Regions from separate parts of the Terrabacter sp. LjRoot27 genome, predicted to be linked through region 3. Evidence: riboswitches for the same ligand, from Rfam matches in the RefSeq annotation. Region 3 holds a riboswitch; each other region holds the start of a gene.
The links. Region 3 has a riboswitch for cyclic di-AMP ahead of ACSQ2D_RS18700 (C40 family peptidase). Riboswitches for the same ligand answer to the same signal wherever they lie in the genome.
Positions count from the first base shown of each region.

Region 1: it holds a riboswitch for cyclic di-AMP, as region 3 does, so the genes downstream of both, ACSQ2D_RS16370 (C40 family peptidase) here and ACSQ2D_RS18700 (C40 family peptidase) in region 3, are expected to answer to the same signal.
Region 2: it holds a riboswitch for cyclic di-AMP, as region 3 does, so the genes downstream of both, ACSQ2D_RS04300 (transglycosylase family protein) here and ACSQ2D_RS18700 (C40 family peptidase) in region 3, are expected to answer to the same signal.

Region 1 covers NZ_CAXUSS020000001.1:3,553,412-3,555,663, forward strand. Annotated here, with positions in the region: gene ACSQ2D_RS16365 (DsbA family oxidoreductase) at 1-606, opposite strand, end outside; gene ACSQ2D_RS16370 (C40 family peptidase) at 704-1,480, opposite strand; cyclic di-AMP (ydaO/yuaA leader) riboswitch at 1,483-1,658, opposite strand; gene ACSQ2D_RS16375 (metal-dependent transcriptional regulator) at 1,866-2,252, opposite strand, start outside.
Region 2 covers NZ_CAXUSS020000001.1:924,088-926,339, forward strand. Annotated here, with positions in the region: gene ACSQ2D_RS04295 (protein kinase domain-containing protein) at 1-879, shown strand, start outside; cyclic di-AMP (ydaO/yuaA leader) riboswitch at 1,247-1,420, shown strand; gene ACSQ2D_RS04300 (transglycosylase family protein) at 1,424-2,074, shown strand; tRNA gene ACSQ2D_RS04305 (tRNA-Thr) at 2,235-2,252, shown strand, end outside.
Region 3 covers NZ_CAXUSS020000001.1:4,054,345-4,056,596, forward strand. Annotated here, with positions in the region: gene ACSQ2D_RS18690 (hypothetical protein) at 1-333, opposite strand, end outside; tRNA gene ACSQ2D_RS18695 (tRNA-Gly) at 443-516, shown strand; gene ACSQ2D_RS18700 (C40 family peptidase) at 600-1,151, opposite strand; cyclic di-AMP (ydaO/yuaA leader) riboswitch at 1,153-1,295, opposite strand; gene ACSQ2D_RS18705 (FBP domain-containing protein) at 1,715-2,209, shown strand.

The DNA.
Region 1 (2,252 bases), 500 kb from region 3:
CCCGTTGGCGACGACGAACGGCGTCGACGTGACGCCCATCGAGCGTGCCTCCTGCTCGTCGGTCCTCACCTGCTCGGCGTACTCGTCGGAGGCGAGGACCGCCGACACCCGTCGCTCGTCGAGCCCGCACTCGCCGGCGAGGCGCTGCAGCACCTCGCGGTCGTCGATCTCGAGGCCCTCGACGAAGTGGGCGGAGTGGAAGCGCTCGACCGCCGCGGAGCGCAGCGCGGGGCCGCCCATCTCGCCCGCGAGGGCACAGAGCCGGTGCGCGTCGAAGGTGTTGGCGCGCACGGCGCGGTCCCAGTCGAAGACGAGGTCGTCGGCCTCGGCCACCTCGCTGGCCTTGGCGTTCATCAGCCGACCGGCACCCGCGTCGCCGCCGTGGCGCACCGACAGGTGCTCGCTGACGGGCACCGACCCGCCCGCCGGGACGTCGGGGTCGAGCTCGAAGGAGCGCAGGTGCACGGTGACGTCGTGGGGACGCTCGAACGCGGCGACGGCGGCCTCGACGCGGCGCTTCGCGACCCAGGAGTAGGGACAGACCAGGTCGCTCCAGAGGTCGAGCTCGATGAGGGTCGTGGACTCGGCGGCTGAGTGGTCGGTCATCGACTCAGTCAACCACGGACGCTCGCGTCACCGGGAAGCCGACGAGCCCCCACCGGGATCCGGCGGGGGCTCGTCGTGAGGCGTGAGAGGTGACCGCTCAGATGCGGCCGTACATCGACGGCGTCGTCCAGATGGAGTGGTTGCCGATGACGGTGCCGGGGCGCTGGGCGTCGATCATGCGGCCCGGGCTGACGTAGATGCCCACGTGGTAGATCGGCGAGCCGAAGAAGACGAGGTCGCCGGGGCGCGGGTTGCTGACCGGCGTCGAGGCCGCGGCCTGCGCGGACGCGGTGCGCGGGATCGAGATGCCGGCCTGGCGGTAGACGTAGGAGGTGAAGCCCGAGCAGTCGAAGCCGGAGGGCGTCGTGCCGCCGTAGACGTAGGGCACACCGAAGAAGGACTGCGCGATGCCGACGATGCCGGTGGCGCTGGGGTTGGGCGCCACGTTGAGGGCGGCGCGCGTGGTCGAGCCGGAGCGCGACGCGCGCTCCTGCGCGGCCTCACGCTCGGCAGCGGCCTTCTCGGCGGCCTTCTTCGCGGCGCGCTCGGTCTTGACCTTGACGTCCTCGATGACGACGGGCTTGACCTTGGCCTGCTTGAGGGCGGGCTTGGCGTAGCCGATCGCCGACAGGGCGTTGCCGGCCTTGAGCGTGCCGGCGGCGGGGCCGACGGCCGCGGGACCCGCGACGGCGCTGCTCGAACCGTCAGCGGCGTTCGCCGTGCCGGCGAACGAGGCGACGAGGCCACCGGAGGCCGCGACGATGGCCGCACCCTTCACGGCGGGCTGGGCCGACTCCTTGGCGATCGTCTTGAGCTCCGAGATCGCGTTGAAGCGACCGGGGGCGCGGTGGCGCCCGGGAACGTTCTGAGCCACGTTTGACCTCTCGACGCCTACGAGGTGAGCTGTCGGGTTCGGGCTGGAGGTACTGCCCGGCCTTCGCTCGGACCGTGATCGGTCCACGGAGGGCTTCACCCCGAGGGCGTCTCTCGACGCCCGGAGAAAGTGGTTCCCCCGCTCCTGCCATGCGGTTCGTACTGAGCCTCAGGTCGATGGCAGGACTAGGCGGTCCGACCCGGGGCACTCACTCGACGGGGAGAGCAAGTTCGCCCACCGTACCCAAGTACCTGTGCCTTGTCACCTTCGAGTTCCCGGAAGTCAAAGAATTTTCAGCGACCTCGGATCCGGGCCGGACGAGGTGTGGCAAGGCATGCCAAAACGACCCCGCAGACGGGGGCAAACCCTGCCGGATACGGCGTGTTCAGGCAGCCTGGCAGAAGACGTGGACGGCCACGTCGTCGGGCAGCGACACACCGGTGGAGGGCTCGCTGCCCTCGCGGACGGCCAGGACCCGGCCGCCGTCACGGACGACCTCGACGCGGGCGCCGGGCACGACGCCGGCGCTCGTCAGCAGCGCGAGCGCCTCCGGGTCGACCTGGACGGGCTCGCCGATGCGCCGGATCGTCACGACGGTCGGAGCGGCTCCCACGGCGGCGGTCAGGGTGCTGAGGCCGGTGAGGAAGTCCTCGTCCTGGCGCACCCCGAGCTCCTCGAGACCGGGGATCGGGTTGCCGTAGGGCGACTCGAGGCCCTCCCCGATGAGGCCGAGGATCTTGCGCTCGACCTTCTCGGACATGACGTGCTCCCA
Region 2 (2,252 bases), 3.1 Mb from region 3:
GTCATGCCGCCCGTCGGGGCAGGCGGCGCCCTCGGCGAGGCCTCGACTGCAGGGAGCCCGGTGCGGTGGGCCCCACCCCCGACCGGCCCGCGGGCACCCGATCCCGACCCGGCGGCATACGACCACGGCTGGGACGACGAGCCCGCCTCGCCGGACGACTGGGGCGGCGCGCAGGCCTACGACGCCCGGCACGGGCGCGGTGGGCAGGACGTCGAGCAGGGACCGCAGGGCTACTGGCCCGAGGAGGAGTGGGACGAGGAGGACGAGCCCGTCCAGCGCGAGGGCGACCCCCGCATCGGCCTGCCGATGCGCACCGGTCTGCTCGCCGCGGTCGGGATCGCCTGGGTCGGTGCGCTCATGGCGTGGCCGGGCATCGCCCTCGTCGTGCTCGTCGTGCTCTCGGCCCTCGCCCGCGCCACCGACCGCTCGGTCACGGCGCTCGTCCTGCGCCGCTACGACTTCGGCCGACGGCGCAGCGACGTGCCCTTCGCCGTCGTCTCGAGCCCGTGGCACCTCGTCGTCGGCATCATCGCGACGGGGGTCGGCCTGCTCCTGCCCGTGGCGGTGGCGCTCGCCGGGATCTTCGCCGCCGCCCTGCTCCTCGCCGGCACGCAGGGCACCGACCTCGGGCCCGGTGCGCCGATCACGCTCGCCGTCGGCGGCGTCCTCGGCCTGCTCATGCTCTGGTGGGGCCCCGGTGGGGCCTCGCTGCGACGAGGGTCCCGCTCGATGGCGCGGCGGCTCGTGCCGGCCGGCCTCACCACCCAGATCGTCTCCGTGCTGCTCGCCGTCTTCGGAGTCGTGGCCGCGCTCGTGGCCCTGCAGCACGGCTCGAGCCTGACGTGGGACCCCTTCACGACCAACCCGTTCGGGCCGTGAGCGCCGGGCCTCGGTGAGCCGAGGTCCCGTTCGCGGGTCTGTGGGGCCTTCGTGCGGTCCTCGTGCGGTCTCCGTGCGGTCTCCGTGCGGTCTCTGTGCGGGCCCTGTGGTCCTAGCGCATCAACCCCTGAAAACGGCTGGGAAAAAGATCACGGAAGTGTCTCGACGTGTCTTGTGCGCTGCAGGAACGTCCCGTACCGTCAGTGCTCGGCGGCCTCGACTCTCGGGTCGAACGGGAGCATCACCACTCGGCTCCCGGGTCGCTTCGTCGCGTCCGGCTCCACACGAACGCTCCCACAACTTCACATGGACACCCATCAATCCGTTTCCCTGAGCGCGCCGAGCCTCGCCAGCCAGGGATGTAGCCCACATCCGTGGGCCGGGCGAGGACGGGGGACCCAGTGTGACCAGTGAGTGCATGTGTGTTCGAGCGCATGGCAAGAGGACGAGATCTGGTCTCGGGGTGAAGTCGCATCCGCGACGGGGCACCTGACGCCCCAACCCGACAGCTAACCCCGCAGGCGCGCGTCAGGAAGGATCACCCATGCAGTACATGTCCAAGCATGCTGCGGCCAAGAAGGTCTCGGCCAAGCAGCGCATCGCGGGAGTCGGAATCGCTGGAGCCGCCACCATCGTCGGTGGCATCGCCACGGGCGGGTCGGCCAAGGCCGCCTCGGTCTGGGACCGCGTCGCCGCGTGCGAGTCGAGCGGCAACTGGCACATCAACACCGGCAACGGCTACTACGGCGGCCTCCAGTTCGTGCAGAGCACGTGGCGCGGCTACGGCGGCACCGCCTTCGCACCGCGAGCCGACCTCGCCAGCCGGGCCGAGCAGATCGCCGTCGCGCAGCGCGTGCTCGCCTCCCAGGGCCCCGGCGCCTGGCCGGTGTGCTCGAAGCGTGCGGGCCTGACGCGCGCCAACGGCGGCGCCACGACGACCCCGGTCTCGCGGTCGACCGTCCGCAAGCCGGTGACGACGAAGAAGGTCGTCAAGAAGAAGACGTACGCCACCAAGCCGGCGGTCACGAACACCGCCAAGGGCGCCAAGATGACCGTGCACCGCGGCGACACGCTCGGCAAGATCGCCGCGCGCTACCACGTGTCCGGCGGCTGGAAGGCGCTCTGGAAGGCGAACGGCGCCCGCGTCACCAACCCGAACCTCATCTTCGTGGGCCAGACTCTGCGACTCCCGTGAGTTCCTGATACAACTGTGCCGGACGGCCTCGCGCAACCAACCCCTGGGTTTGCGCGGGGCCGTCCTTCACGTTCCGCGGCCGGGTCGTGCTCGCGGTTTGGGCGTATGCCGTCCGGCTCGGTTACGCTTTCGCCCGTCCGCGGCGCTCGCGCCCAGACGTGCTGGCGTGGCGCAATTG
Region 3 (2,252 bases):
GTCGGCGTCGATCGTCATGGCGTCGACCTCCTCGGGCAGCAGCGTCGTGATGACGGCCACCCCACTGGCATACGGCCACTCGTCGTCGGGGAAGTCCTGGAACTCGAGCACGTCGAGCTCGACCCGGACGTCGTGGACCTCCGGGTGGTCGCGCAGCTCGAAGAGCACCCGGCGCACCGTGTCGAGCGGCATGTCCTCGGGACGGTTGGGCGCGATGCACCACTCGCAGTCGTTGCCCTCGAAGAACTGCTCGAGGGTGACGGCCACCTGGGCACTCGCCCCACCGCGCTCGCGGACGTGGTCGACGAAGGCGGTCTGCTTGGCGAGATCCATGACGGTTTCGGCCCCTGGGGTCGCGTTCCTGGCACTGGCGCGGTGTCGGCTACACTGACGCCGCGTGCCGCCTTGCGGACCCTTCGCGGGGCACCTCCGGGCGGCCCGTGCGAGCGTAGCTCAATGGTAGAGCGCCAGCTTCCCAAGCTGGATACGCGGGTTCGATTCCCGTCGCTCGCTCCACACGACACGAGGGCCCCGACCGTATGCCGGTCGGGGCCTTCGTGCGTCACGGGCCGTCGGGGCCGTCGGTGCGATCGATGGGGTCAGGGCATGCGGCCCGCGACCCAGCTCGTCGTCCAGATCCTCGAGAGCTGGACGCGCTGGCCGGGCTTGGGCGAGTGCCAGACCTTCCCGTAGCCGGCGTAGATGCCGACGTGGTAGGCCCGACCTCCGGACATGAAGAAGATGAGGTCGCCCTGCTGGAGGTTCGACTTGCTGATGCGGACGCTGGCGAGCCTCTGGGCGTTGGCGGTGCGCGGGACGCCGACGCCGAGACGGGTGCGGTAGGTGTAGTAGACGAGGCCGGAGCAGTCGAACGCCGACGGCCCCGCCGCGCCGTAGCGGTACGGGTCGCCCTGCTGGGCGGCCGCGACCTTGACGGCCGTCCGTCCTCGCGCGGCTCGCACGGCGGCCGAGACGTAGGCGACCGGTTTGGCCTTGATCGTGACAGGCGCGGTGCCCGCGCTGGGGGCCGCCTGGTGCGTCACCGACGATGTCGGCGCGCTACCCGTCCCGACGAGGAGGGCGGCTGCGAGAAGTGGCGTGATCGCCAGGGACTGCAAGGGAATTCGGCGTGCAAGGGTAGAAGTGGGCATGGTGGATTCCTTCCCACGCCTGTGAGGTGAGCTGTCGGGTTCGGGCGGAAGATGCCCGGCCGCTGATGCGGCTTCACCCCAAGGACCGGCTGGCCGGCCCGAAAGTGGGTCCCCCACTCCTGTCCGTTATTGCGTGGCTGCCCCACCGGTGGACAGGACTCGGCGTCCGGTGGGCCGCTCGGGGGAGACCCCGGGCGATGAGCATCCATCGACGGTGACAGACAGGTCACGAAAAGGTCGCGAAACGGCAGATTATGGCAATAGTTGACAGGTCAAATGCCGCCTCGGCGGACATTCGACACATCCGCGGAGGCTGGATGGGCACTCCCGGACGCCCACGGCATACGCCCTCGGGGGCCGGGCGGCCGGATATTCGGTGGACCACCGGGGACGTCGCGACGCACCATGGACGCTGCTCCGTCGGAGCACGTCAGTCGTCAGCGGGGAGGCCCGCGGAGAGGTGGGTGGCCGTCATGGCCTGCTCAGCGGTCACGGTCCCGCTCCACCTCCCCCACCCCGGCTGACCGGGTCACCCGGTCCTGCCCGTCTGACAGGAACAGACCGTGAAACCATTGACGGACAACGAGATCCGCGCCTCCTTCGTCAACGCCTCCCGGCGTGAGGCGAAGCAGGCCACCCTTCCCGCCGACCTCGACCTCGGCGCCCGATGGGAGTCGCTCGACTACCTCGGCTGGGTCGACCGCAGCAACCCGCAACGGGCGTATGCCGTCGTCCCCGTCGACGACGAACCCGTCGGCTTCCTCCTCCGGACCGCTGAGCGGACGCGCAAGGCGAGCGCGATGTGCGCGTGGTGCGAGGACGTCTTCGCGACGAGCGAGGTGGCACTCTTCGTGGCCCGCCGGGCCGGGGCGTCCGGCCGCGAGGGCAACAGCCTCGGCACCCTCGTGCACGCCGACTTCAGCTGCTCGACGCACGTCCGGCGCCTGCCGAACGGCATGGAGGGCGGCCTCGACCCGCTCGCCCTCGTCGAGCGACGCGTCGAGGAGCTGCGGGCTCGGTCGTCGGCCTTCGCCCGCCGGCTGCGCGACGGCTCCTGACGGTCGCCCGGGCCTGACGCGCTGGGGCTCGACCTCGGCGCTC